Linked DNA regions of Rhizobium rhizoryzae. The protein of the gene in region 1 interacts with the protein of each later gene in a pairwise test. Links are inferred from orthologs where the notes say so. Each region holds a gene or a part of one and is shown in the gene's direction. Other genes may lie near its edges.

Region 1 (7,789 bases):
GTCGTGGCGCTTGGACTATCGGTCACAGCGGCACAGGCCCAGGTCGTCGTTTCCTCGAAGATCGACACTGAAGGCGGCGTGCTGGGCAACATCATTCTCAGCATGCTGAAGGCAAACAACATCGAAGCAACCGATCGTCTGCAACTGGGTGCAACGCCGATCGTACGCAAGGCGCTTCTGGCAGGCGAAATCGACATCTACCCGGAGTATACGGGAAATGGCGCCTTCTTCTTCAACAAGGCGGACGATCCTGCCTGGAAGGATGCGGCAAAGGCGTTCGAGACCGTAAAGAAGCTGGATTACGACGCGAACAAGGTGGTCTGGCTTTCAGCTTCACCGGCCAACAACACCTGGGCAATTGCCCTTCGCAAGGATGTGGCCGACAAGAACAAACTGAAATCGCTTTCGGATTTCGGGAAATATGTGACCGGTGGCGGGCAGGTCGTTCTCGCAGCGTCTGCGGAATTCGTCAATTCCGCTGCAGCTTTGCCAGCCTTCCAGACGACCTACAGCTTCAAGCTCCAGCCCAACCAGTTGATCACGCTTTCCGGTGGCGATACGGCCGCGACAATCGCGGCGGCGGCCAATCAGACCAATGGCGCAAATGCTGCCATGGTCTACGGGACCGACGGTGGCATTGCGCCATCCGGGCTTGTGGTTCTGGAAGACGACAAGGGCGTGCAGCCGGTCTACCAGCCGGCGCCGGTCATTCGCGAAGACGTTCTCAAGAAGAACCCTAAAATCGAGGACATCCTCAAGCCGGTTTTCGCAAAGCTAGATCTCGTGACTTTGCAGGAACTGAATGGACGCGTTCAATTGGGTGGCGAACCTGCCAAGGCAGTGGCCGATGATTTTCTGAAGAAGAACGGCTTTCTGAAGTAATCCTATGATTGATCGGGGAGCCGGATCGTCTTCCGGCTCCGGTCGGGAAGCGTGAAACGGGCAGGGCGGATTTGATCAAACAAAAGATCGACAAACTGGGGGTTGTCATCGCGCTCATCGCCATGCCAGCGCTCCTCTTTGTCCCGTTCGTCACGTTCAAGGCCAACCGGATTGTACAGGGACAGCCGGTTTGGGTTTTCTCGGCCTTGCCTGCATGGGCCGCCGCCTGTTTGACGCTGGTGGTCGTTGCGGTGCTCGTAAGCGCGATCTTGAAAGCGGGCGTGCTGGTCAGAATGATCGCGGCATGCCTTGGTCTTGTCACGGTACTCGTCGCGATCGGCCTCGCAGCCAGCTTTCTCACGCCGGAAGGCAACAGTTTTGCGCGCGTCTCGACGGCGAGCGGTTTCTGGATGCTGCTGTTTGCGTTTTCGATGCTGCTGATTGATGCACTGGCCCGATTGCGTCCAAGACCACTGGTCCGAATTTTCCTTCTCCTGGCCGGCCTCGTGCTGTTGGGACTGCTTGCGCGGAGCGGCGTCTGGAACGAGCTTTCTCTCTTGAAGGAGTTTTCAAGCCGAGCTGACAGCTTTTGGCGCGAAGCGTGGCGACATCTGGCGCTTGCGGTCGGATCGCTCGTGACTGCCTTTGCCATGGGATTGCCGCTTGGCATTCTGTGCTATCGGGTCGAGCGTTTGAGAGCCGCGATACTGAACGTTCTCAATGTCATCCAAACCATCCCATCGATCGCGCTCTTCGGACTGCTGATCGCGCCGCTCGGTTGGATAGCGGCAAATCTGCCTGGCGCATCGGAACTCGGCATCCGGGGTATAGGAGCCGCACCCGCCTTCATCGCGCTCGTTCTCTATGCGCTGCTTCCCATCGTGGCCAATACGGTGAGCGGCCTGGTCGGCGTGGATACTGCCGTCAGCAATGCTGCCAAAGGCCTTGGCATGACCGATGGACAGATCCTGCGACGGATAGAGTTGCCGCTTGCCATGCCCGCCATCCTCACGGCCATTCGCATTGTCTTGGTGCAAAACATCGGCATGGCGACGATCGCGGCGCTGATTGGCGGTGGCGGCTTCGGCGTCTTCGTTTTCCACGGAATAGGGCAGACTGCGACGGATCTTGTGCTGCTTGGGGCGCTGCCAACTGTCGCGCTTGCGCTTAGTGCCGCCGTGATCATGGACGCGTTGACCGAACTTGCCACCCGCGCTCGCAAGGAGATTGCTACCGCATGATCGAGATAGACGAGATCTCCAAACTTTACGATGGGCGCGCTGTCGTGGACCGGGTTTCGATGCAGATTCCAGCGTCGACGATCACCGCGATCGTGGGCACATCCGGCTCCGGCAAGACCACGCTCATGCGCATGGTCAATCGCCTGATCGACCCCACCTCCGGGAAGATCAAAATCAACGGGCAGGATATAACATGCACACAGCCCCACGAATTGCGGAGGCGAATCGGCTACGCCATCCAGGGACACGGCCTCTTCCCGCACCAAACGGTCTACGACAATATCGCGACGGTACCGCGTCTCCTGAAATGGGACAGAGCAAAGATCGAGCAAAAGGTGCGCGAACTGCTTGCCCTTTTTCAGCTGGAGTTTGACAGCTTCGCACGGCGATATCCGCATGAATTGTCCGGCGGTCAGCAGCAACGCGTCGGTGTAGCACGCGCCCTTGCGGCAGAGCCCGACCTGCTGCTGATGGACGAACCTTTCGGCGCGCTCGATCCGATCATCCGGGCCAAGGCACAAAGCGATTTGCGGGATATTCAGCGCAAACTCGGCACGACGATTCTGCTTGTGACCCACGATATGGACGAAGCATTTCGTCTTTCCGATCGGATTGCCGTGATGAATGCGGGCAAGCTGCTGCAGTATGCAGAACCGCGAACGCTTTTGACGCATCCAGCGGATTCCTTCGTGGCGGAAATGGTGGGGCAGGCAGAGCGCGCTTTCCGCCTATTGTCCCTGAATGGCGTGGATGCGATTGCCGAAGATGGGCAGGCCGCTGGCGCAGCTTTGCCCGCGGATCTGACCCAGCGCGAAGCCTTGTCAGACCTTCTCTGGAGCGGACGTGATGCGGCGCCTATTGCCCAGCCGGACGGGCGGGCCCCAAGGCGGGTAACACTGTCGCGTCTGCTTGCGGCGGCGGCGGAGCGATGATGCAGATCACGGCGGGTTCGTTGACAAGAGCGCTATTCGGCCTCGGCATTCTGGCCTTTCTTGTGAGGCCGGAATGGTTTGAACCGGCTCTTCGGCTGCTTGTCGATCAGAACATGCCGGTCATCTACCTTCAGGGCAATCTGCTGTCTCTTCTGCTTCAACATCTGGCCCTGGTTCTTGCCGCAACAATGGTAGCTGCCATCCTGGCTGTCAGCGCCGCCATTTTCGTCACGCGGCCGGTCGGTAGTGATTTTCTGCCGATTTCCCGCAGCATCGTTTCAATCGGCCAGACCTTTCCGCCCGTTGCAGTTCTGGCCCTTTGCGTGCCCGTTCTGGGGTTCGGCAACGGACCCACCCTCGTAGCACTCATCCTTTACGGCCTTCTTCCAATCTTCGAGAATGCGCTGACAGCGCTGCGCACGATAGATCCGGCGGTTCTGGAGGCGGCACGAGGCAGCGGGATGAGCGAGCCGCAGAAGCTGATACGAGTTGAACTGCCGCTCGCCATGCCCTTAATCATATCCGGCATCCGACTATCCGCAGTCATCAGCGTTGCGACGGCCACGATCGGCTCCACGGTGGCGGCAAAGACGTTGGGCGAAGTCATCTTTGCAGGCCTGCAGAGCTACAATTACGCCTTCATTCTCCAGGGAGGAGTGCTTGTGGCGGCACTGGCTTTGCTGATCCATGATACCCTGATGATCGTGGAATACCGGGTGCAGCGGCTTCGACGCCCCTTGAGTGAATGAAGATACGAACCAGTGCGTTTCCGGGCGCCTGCAAACAGATCCCGTCGCGCAGGTCAACCGACTCGCCGTCGGCGCTGCCATCCTGGTAGACGGGCAAACGACAGTCGTCCCGCACATAAAGCGTAAACTCGCGCATGCGCGCCATTCCGTTCGGAGCCGGGCGCCGGACACCATCGCGGCGAACCTGCAAGGCCAGACGATGGGTAAATTCGCCGCCTGCACTCAGATCGCCAAAGCCGTTATCCGGCAGGAAACGGTTTTCTCGAAAGCCAAGCGACTTGAAGAAGGCATAGTCTGTTTCCAAACCGGAAACATCGAGATGAAGATGGCCGATATAGGCGAGATCGGAAACAGGAGCGACCGCGGCCAGATCGCAGACCTGCGCCAGTTCCCATTCAACATCGAGTGGAAGAGGAGGACCGAGAGGGCGATCCGAAACACCAGTCGCTGCGAAGCGGGACCCTGCGTCGAGCTCCGTGCGCCGCCGCTCCGGAGTTTCCAGAGTGACCTCCACACCTAATCCGTCAGGATCCGTGAAATACAATGATTTAGCGATGACCCGGTCGGTTGCTTCCACCTCTACATTCTTGCCGAGGAGACGCCTGAAGATACGGGAAAACTCTGCCTGGCACGGAACATGGATCGCAAGATGATGAAGTCCGTCAAAACCTTCTTGCGCGGCAACCTTTGCGCACGGGTGGAGCACGATCAACGTGCGCCACGCTGTACCGAGCTCTGCGACCGCGCCGAGTCTCCGAGGTTTCAGACCGACGACACCCTGCCAGAATGCAATTGCACGCTCAAAATCCGTCACCTCCAGATGAACGCATCCATAGAATGTCGTCTCCTCGGTCAACGAAAGAGGAGACACGGTTGCATTGTGGTTTGCCAAAATTTCCAATGTCACCCTCCCAGGAACATAGAATAAATAAATACGATTTAATTCGTCACTTCTAAATATTCGCAATTTTCATTATTGGCATCCGAATAGATAACAGAGGTTAGTTCAGAGATTTGCTTCGTGTTGATCGAAAATATCTCTTTATTCTCATGTGATCATGATCTAGATTGTGAATGCTCGATTTCTCAGGTGTTGATGATGGACAGTCTGCTCAGCTTGCGGGTTTTCGCAGCCGTTGCCGAATTGCGGAGCTTCGCCGCCGCCGCAGAGCGCCTTGAACTTTCTGCAGCCATGGCCAGCAAGCATGTTCAGAAGCTTGAACAACGGCTCGCGACGCGACTGCTGCATCGAACCAGCCGGAGCGTGAGCCTGACGGAAGACGGCGTCATCTATCTTGAGCGGGTTCGACGGCTTATCGAGGGCCTTGACGACGTGGAGGCCCAGATTGGCGAGAGCCGACAGGTACCCCGAGGTACATTGCGGATCAGCGCGCCGCAATACCTTGCAAATCCTGGCTTTTCGCAATGCCTTGTCGAGTATGCACAGCGTTATCCAAACGTGAAAATGGATATCGATCTGGAGGGCAGGGTGGTTAACCTTGCGGCGGAAGGTTTCGACATCGCATTGCGGACAAGCTACTCGCTTGACGAGGGATTGATCGCGCGCAAGCTGGGACATGTGCCGTTTCATCTCGCCGCTGCACCGTGCCTGCTCGAAAAATTGGGTCGGCCAGCACAGATTTCCGATCTGAACGACAAACCGTTTCTCTGTTATTCTCCGTACGGGACAGATGGTCGTATCCGTTATGAGGACGGCAATAGGATTGTGGATCTCCAGTTCAAACCGGTGTTTTGCAGCGACCACGAGCAGCTACTTCTTCAATGCGCCAGGAAAGCAATGGGGTTCATGTTCCTGCCCGCCATATTGGCAGAAGAGGAATTCTCTCACGGCAGGCTGGAGCGTGTTTTGCCGAGCGTCCTCAACATTGCTCCACCCCTTTATGCGGTTTACTCTTCCAGCGCCTATCTTCCGGCGAAGATCAGAACATTCCTGGATTTCATCCGCCATCGCAGCAATCTCGGCTGGTTGATCAACGGTGATGAAACAACTTCGGAATCGGGCTCATTGTAGCAAGATAACCAGGGATTACGTGACGCTTTGAACACCATTCCGTGCACTCCCAGACAGGAGGCGAATATGGCGGAAGAGGTGGGATTCGAACCCACGGTACGCTTTCACGCACGCCGGTTTTCAAGACCGGTTCCTTAAACCACTCGGACACTCTTCCATGTCTGCCGACGCAAAGCGCGACGGCCCGGTTTGGAGCGGTTTATAGTGATGTGATGGGTTGCGTCAACTGCACTCGTACAGCACGCAACGGATTTTACGTGATCGTCAGACATTGGCGCGCAGCCGAGCGGAACAGTGGCTCAAACAGTCGCGACGCGCCCTTGGGATTTTAGTCAAATGTTAACCATATTTGCGAGTAATTTTAATTATCCACTCTTTTGGATCGCAATTTGGCCACGTTGAGGGCAAAACTTCGGGCACATGAGAGCGACAGGGTCTCGGCCCTTGCTTGCTCGCCGTTTTGGGACGGCGCCTGTAGTGTGTTATGCGTGGGGCAAGAGTTTGAGTTCGCGAAAGAATAAGCTCGTTTTGGGTGCAAAGTGGCTTGGCGTCGCCTTTGTTTGTGCAAGCATGGCATCCTGCGCTTCGACATCCAACACGCCGACGGCGGCGAAAAAGAACAAGCCCAAAAGCAAGGAATACTTTGCGGAGAGCGAATATGGCGTGAAGGCCAGTCCGCGCGTGGTAGCAGATGGCCAACCCGTACCGAAGGGTGGCGGCCGCTACATGGTGGGCAATCCTTACGAGGTCAAAGGCAAGGTCTACGTTCCCAAGGAAGATCCCAACTACAACAAGACCGGGTTGGCTTCCTGGTATGGCTCCGCATTCCACGGGCGGTACACGGCTAACGGCGAGGTGTATGACAGCGAACACCTGTCTGCGGCGCACCCGACGTTTCCGCTGCCGAGCTATGCCCGCGTGACCAATATGGACACCGGCTCCTCCGTTGTTGTTCGTGTGAACGACCGCGGTCCATTCCATCCGGGTCGTATCATCGATGTCTCCGACAAGACGGCTGAACTGCTGGACTTCAAGCGGATCGGTACGGCACGCGTCAATGTTCAGTACGTCGGCAAGGCGGATCTCAGCGGCCATGACATGCCGTACTTGATGGCATCCTATGTGCGTAAGGGAAATCGCCTGCCGGGTATCTATCCTGATCCGCAGATTGCAACAGGCGTGATGGTGGCTTCCAACCAGCCGCTGGGCGACCAGTTGCAGAGCTTTGCCCGCAATGGCGGTACGACCACCCCAGCGGCGCGCCCCAATACGCCCAAAGCAGCAAAGCCGGAAATGCGCATGCCCGCCGCGCCTGTGATGGCGCAGACCGCCGCTGTTTCTGCTCCGAAGCCGGTTCAGACTGCGGCACTTTCCGCACCGAAGCCGAGTGACAGACCGGCCAATCTTCCCAATGCACGTCCGCAAATCGCGGCTGCCGCTCCCGTTGCTGCGCCAGTAACGTCCAGGCCGGTGGCGGCACCAGTTCATGCTCCTCAGCCGGCCCAAGTGGCGGTTGCCGCAACTCAGCCCAAGAACGCAGTGCAGCCCGTCAAGCGCAGTGCTGCGCCGGCCTACACGTCTGAAACTGCCTATGCGGCACCGGCAAAGCGCGCACCAAGCGGGCCGCAGGTGGTTTTTGGAAACGTCATTCTGCGCGATGACGGAATGATGCAACAGGTCAACGATTCCGCAGGGCAAAAGCCTGCCAAGCGCTGATCCTTTGGTTGCGCAGGCGCTACTGCACTGCTAGCTATGCAAGCATGCGCTTGACGAGTTTTACCATGATTTGCGGCTATACCCGTTCGACGCTTCTGATGGTCGCCGCCATGGCTGGCGGCCTGTTGACTGCCAGTCCTTCGGTTGCGCAGGGCCTGACCGACCTGAAGGCGAAGCAGGTTTATCTGGTTGAATCTAAAAGCGGGACGGTGCTCCTTGCCCAGAACGAGAACCAGG
Region 2 (5,204 bases), 1.2 Mb from region 1 along the record:
ACTTCGTCTCGATCTGCTCGATGACGGCCCGCAGGTGGCGCTCCAGATAATTGCCCGGATTGACCGACAGCGTAGAATCATCCACCGGGGCGCCGTCCGAAATCATCATCATGATCTTGCGCTGCTCGGGACGACCGATCAGACGATTATGCGCCCACATCAGCGCTTCGCCATCGATGTTTTCCTTCAGCAAACCTTCGCGCATCATCAGGCCGAGATTGCGGCGCGAACGACGCCATGGCGCATCCGCCGACTTGTAGACGATATGGCGCAGATCGTTGAGACGGCCAGGCGTCGGCGGCTTGCCGCTGGCCAGCCACTGCTCACGGCTCTGGCCACCCTTCCACGCCTTCGTCGTAAAGCCGAGAATTTCCACCTTGACGCCCGAACGCTCCAGCGTGCGCGCCAGAATATCGGCGCAGGTTGCGGCAACGGTAATGGGACGTCCACGCATGGAGCCGGAATTATCGATGACCAGCGAAACGACCGTATCGCGGAATTTCGTATCACGCTCGCGCTTGAAGGAAAGCGGTTGCATGGGATCGATCACCAGACGCACAAGACGCGCCGGATCGAGATAGCCCTCTTCCAGGTCGAATTCCCACGAGCGATTCTGCTGTGCCATCAGGCGGCGCTGCAGCCGGTTTGCCAGGCGCCCCACAGCGCCCTGCAGATGGGCAAGCTGCTTGTCGAGGAAAGCGCGCAGACGGTCGAGTTCCGCCTCGTCGCACAGTTCTTCCGCCGTAATTTCCTCGTCGAATTCCTGCGTGAAGATGTTGTAATCCACCTTCTCGTTGAAATCGTCGAAGGGCAGGTTCGGGCGCTTGGTTTCTCCGGGCGTTTCCGACTGGTCCGCATCGTCGTCGGTCATGTCGTCGTCGGAGATTTCCGCGCCGTCCATTTCGCCTTCGTCGAGCTGCTCCTCCGCGGCCTGGCTTTCCTCGGCCGGGGCGGCATCGGAACCAGCGTCTTCCTCTACCTCTTCGTTCTCGGTCTCGTTGCTGCGCGGCTGCTCTTCATCATCCGGATTTTCCATCTGTTCCGGATCGTTTTCCTCGTCGCCATAGTCTTCCGCCATCTGCATGGAGGACAACATGTGGCGCACCAGCTTGCCGAAGGCCTGCTGGTCGTCGATGACCGTTTTGAGATTGTCGAGATCGCCCGCAATCGTCTGCTCAAAATACGGACGCCAGAGATCCAGCACCTTGCCAGCGGACGCGGGCGGAGCGGTGCCCGTCAGCTTTTCGCGCACCAGCATGGCCATGGCTTCGCCGATCGGCGCATCTTCCTGCCGCTGCACGCCGGAGAAATTCGCCTTCGAATATTTCTCGGCATTCATGCTGTTGATGTTGCTGGCAACGCCTTCCATCCGCAGCGAGCCGATGGATTCAACGCGAGCCTGCTCGACGGCATCGAACACGGCGCGCGCATCCGTGCCCTGCGGCGACATGGCCGCATGCACGCTCGTATCATGGCAGGCAAGGCGGAGCGCCATGGAATCGCCCAGGCCACGGGTCACGGCCAGTTCATGCGCGGTAGGCCGCTTCGAAAGTTCGGGAAGGCGGATACGATCTCCCGCCATGCCCGGACGTTCATTGGCGAAGGAAACCTCCACCTCGCCATTGCCTGCGATGGAGCGCACGCAACCGGTGATCGCGCGACGCAACGGCTCGGTATCCACCGGTCCGCCAGTCTTCGCCTTGGTGTTGTCGCCGCGGCCTGCCATGCTCATCTACCTTGCTGCCTGCGCTACCTGCCTCTCGGCACTCAAGCCCCGAGAACGATGTTCGCGGCGCTTTCCTTCAGTTCGACACCGAAGGCACGCTGATACTGTTCTGCCACCAGCGTCCGTTCCAGCTCATCACACTTGTTGAGGAAGGTGATGCGGAACGCGAAAGCGACGTCGCCGAAGATCGCCGCATTTTCCGCCCAGGTGATGACCGTACGCGGGCTCATGACCGTGGAAAGATCGCCGTTCATGAAGGCAGAACGGGTCATGTCCGCCACCCGCACCATCTTGGATACGGTTTCGCGACCCTGCGCCGACCCACCGAACGCCTTGACCTTGGCGGCGACGATATCGACTTCCTTGTCGTGCGGCAGATAGTTCAGCGTGGTGACGATCGACCAGCGGTCCATCTGCGCCTGGTTGATCTGCTGCGTGCCGTGATAGAGGCCCGTGGTATCGCCGAGGCCGACCGTATTGGCGGTTGCGAAAATGCGGAAGGCGGGGTGAGGACGGATGACGCGGCTCTGATCGAGAAGCGTCAGGCGGCCCGAGCTTTCCAGAACGCGCTGGATGACGAACATGACATCGGGACGGCCCGCATCATACTCATCGAACACCAGCGCCACATTGTGCTGATAGGCCCAGGGCAGGATGCCGTCCTTGAACTCGGTAACCTGCTTGCCATCCTTCAGAACGATTGCGTCCTTGCCGACGAGATCGATACGGCTGACATGGCTATCGAGGTTGATACGCACGCACGGCCAGTTGAGGCGCGCGGCGACCTGTTCGATATGGGTGGACTTGCCGGTGCCGTGATAGCCGGACACCATGACGCGTCGGTTATGAGCAAAACCGGCCAGAATTGCCAGAGTCGTGTCCCGGTCGAAGAGATAGTCGGGATCGAGTTCCGGCACGTAAGGGTCGCCATTCGAATAGGCGGGAACCTGAAGGTCCGTGTCGATGCCGAAGACATCCCGGACAGAAACGGTGGTATCCGGAAGATTGGTTATATCAAGATCGATTTTGCTCATCACCACTCCACGCCGAACCGGCTAAGGTCCGGTCGCAATCCTCTCTGTCATGTTGCCTTGCACCAGAACGGCTTAGCAGAAACCGGACTGCTTTAACAATTGGTAGGCCTGTATCACAGCCCTAAATCGTTCTTCCGAACCGCGATCGCCGCCGTTCGCGTCCGGATGGTGCTTCTTGACCAGTTCCTTGTAGCGGCTCTTGATTTCTGCCGCTGTTGCGGCTGCCGTCAAGCCCATTGTGTCGAAAGCTTTCGCTTCCAGCGTCTTTACCTTGCGAACCGCGGTCTGCGCACCCGCAGACGCACCGCCGTCACGTACGAAACCAAACGGATCCTTCACCCGGTTGAAGCTGGCCGCAGACCCGGATCGCGTGGACGCATGGCGTGGCGCATCCTTCGCCGCCTTGTTGACGCCGATGGTCCAGGTCGGGCGATGGCCGGTGATCGCCTCCTTCTGGTAGCGCGCAATCTCGCTGTCCGACAGGCCGGAGAAATAGTTGTAGCCCTTGTTGTATTCCTTTACATGCTCGAAGCAGAACAGAAAGAACTGGTTCTCGGCGTTGCGTCCCACGGGTGCACGGTGAGCCCCCGGCTTGTCGCACCCGTCCCACTGGCAGGTCGGCGTTTGCGGCGCCGCATCCTGCTCACGTTTCCGGCGCGTCCGGATGCGGTCGAAATATTTGGAATCGAGTTTCATATGGCCACATTATGGGGTGCGGGACGGGTCAGAACAAGAATTGACAAACCCCTTTGTTGCTGCTTTTTGGACCGCCCTTTTTGTACGTTCACACGAGGTTTTGGATCATGTCCGTTCGCGCCCGAATTGAAGCCGTTCTCACGCAAAACCTCGCTCCCCAGCGGCTGGAAGTGATCGACGAAAGCCATCATCACGCAGGTCACCAGCCGGACATCACCGGTACTGGAGAAACGCATATGCGGGTGCGGGTGATCTCGGATCGTTTCACGGGCATGACCCGCCTTGCAAGGCACCGATTGGTGAACGAGCTTCTGAAGCCGGAGCTGGATGCGGGCCTGCATGCGCTGGCGGTTGAGCCTGCCGCACCGGGTGAAGCGACCCGCTGGTAGCAATGCGACGGTGATTACTGGCCGGGGGGCAGATCTTCCGCCGGCCGGATGCGCAGCTTGGTAATGCGGTTCTTCTCGCGCTTCATGATGATGAAGCGCTTGCCGTGGAAGGTGAAGGTCTGCCGCTCCTGCGGGATCAGCTTTGATTCGTGGATGACGAGACCGGCGATTGTCGTCGCCTCCTCATCCGGCAGACGCCAGTCGAGCGCCCGGTTGAGGTCGCGAATCGGCACCGAACCATCGACGACAATCGATCCGTCTGCTTCCTGACGAACGCCCTGGATTTCCAGATCGTGCTCATCGGCAATGTCGCCGACGATTTCCTCCAGAATATCCTCCAGCGTCACGATGCCCTGAACCTCGCCGTATTCATCCACCACGACAGCAAAATGCATCTTGCGGCGCAGGAAGGCGTTCAGCTGGTCCTTGAGGCTGGTCGTATCGGGCACGAACCACGGCTTCTGAGCGATCTTGCCTACGTCGAGGTCACGCGGCTCCATGTTCGGTTCGGCGAGCGCGCGCAGCAGATCCTTGGCATGAACAATGCCGATGATGTTTTCCGTGGAGCCGCGCCAGAGCGGCATGCGCGTGAACGGACTTTCCAGCACCGTGCGCACAATGACTTCCGGTGGATCATCCGCGTTGATCGCCCGCATCACCGTGCGGTGCTTCATGACGTCAGAAACTTCCAGTTCCTCAAGATCGAGCAATCCACCCAGCCGGTCACGATCAGCCTTGATGACCGAGCCCTCGCGATGCAGGAGGTCGAGAGCGCCGCGCAGTTCCTCATGCGCCGTCAGCATCGACTCCTCGCGAGAGAGATTGACACCGAACAGAGATAGAATGAAACGGACGATGGCATTGACGGCGCTGGAAAGCGGTCCCGCGACTGCAACGAAAAGACGCACGACAGGCGCAACGGTGATGGCAAACCGGTCTGGCGCCGAAATCGCCCAGCTCTTCGGCAGCACTTCCGAGAAGATCACCAGCAGCACGGTCATCACGATAGTGGCAATCGCCACGCCTGACTGACCCAAAATACCTAGGAACAGGCTGGTCGTCAGCGACGAGGCCAGGATATTGACAAGATTGTTGCCGATCAGAAGCGCACCGATCAACCGGTCGCGTCGCTCGATCAACCGGCTCACCAGCCCTGCGCGTTCGTCGCCATTGGCTTCCAGCGTATGCATGCGGGAACGGGACGCCGCCGTCAGTGCCGTTTCGGAGCCGGAAAAAAACGCCGAGAACCCGATCAGCAACAGGATCGAGATCAGCGTCAACCAGTATTCCGCGAGGAAGCCATACAGCTGGTCAAACATTACCGCGCCAAGGTCTCCTTCAGGAAGAGCTCGACCTCCG

What was found.
Region 2: the proteins of G6N80_RS18490 (region 1) and G6N80_RS12770 interact in binary tests that used the Escherichia coli proteins (3 or more experiments, as listed by UniProt). The link is inferred for Rhizobium rhizoryzae from one-to-one orthologs.

The regions. Positions count from the first base shown.
Region 1 is NZ_CP049250.1:2,625,182-2,632,970, forward strand. The notes cover bases 221-3,039. They hold G6N80_RS18490 (ABC transporter permease), read left to right. Parts: upstream 221-956; coding sequence 957-2,123; downstream 2,124-3,039. Other genes in these bases: osmF (glycine betaine ABC transporter substrate-binding protein OsmF), read left to right, coding at 221-882; G6N80_RS18495 (ABC transporter ATP-binding protein), read left to right, coding at 2,120-3,039. Also shown: more of osmF, read left to right, coding at 1-220; more of G6N80_RS18495, read left to right, coding at 3,040-3,055; G6N80_RS18500 (ABC transporter permease), read left to right, coding at 3,055-3,804; G6N80_RS18505 (VOC family protein), read right to left, coding at 3,695-4,705; G6N80_RS18510 (LysR family transcriptional regulator), read left to right, coding at 4,904-5,836; G6N80_RS18520 (septal ring lytic transglycosylase RlpA family protein), read left to right, coding at 6,407-7,552; G6N80_RS18525 (D-alanyl-D-alanine carboxypeptidase family protein), read left to right, coding at 7,618-7,789.
Region 2 is NZ_CP049250.1:1,393,936-1,399,139, reverse strand. What follows is about bases 2,485-5,204. They hold G6N80_RS12770 (BolA family protein), read left to right. Parts: upstream 2,485-3,563; coding sequence 3,564-3,845; downstream 3,846-5,204. Other genes in these bases: aroB (3-dehydroquinate synthase), read right to left, coding at 5,164-5,204; G6N80_RS12765 (HlyC/CorC family transporter), read right to left, coding at 3,860-5,164; G6N80_RS12775 (J domain-containing protein), read right to left, coding at 2,833-3,456; cobS (cobaltochelatase subunit CobS), read right to left, coding at 2,485-2,760. Outside these bases: cobaltochelatase subunit CobT, read right to left, coding at 1-1,726; more of cobS, read right to left, coding at 1,768-2,484. UniProt on the Escherichia coli protein: Transcriptional regulator that plays an important role in general stress response. Has many effects on cell morphology, cell growth and cell division. Acts by regulating the transcription of many genes, including dacA (PBP-5), dacC (PBP-6), ampC and mreB.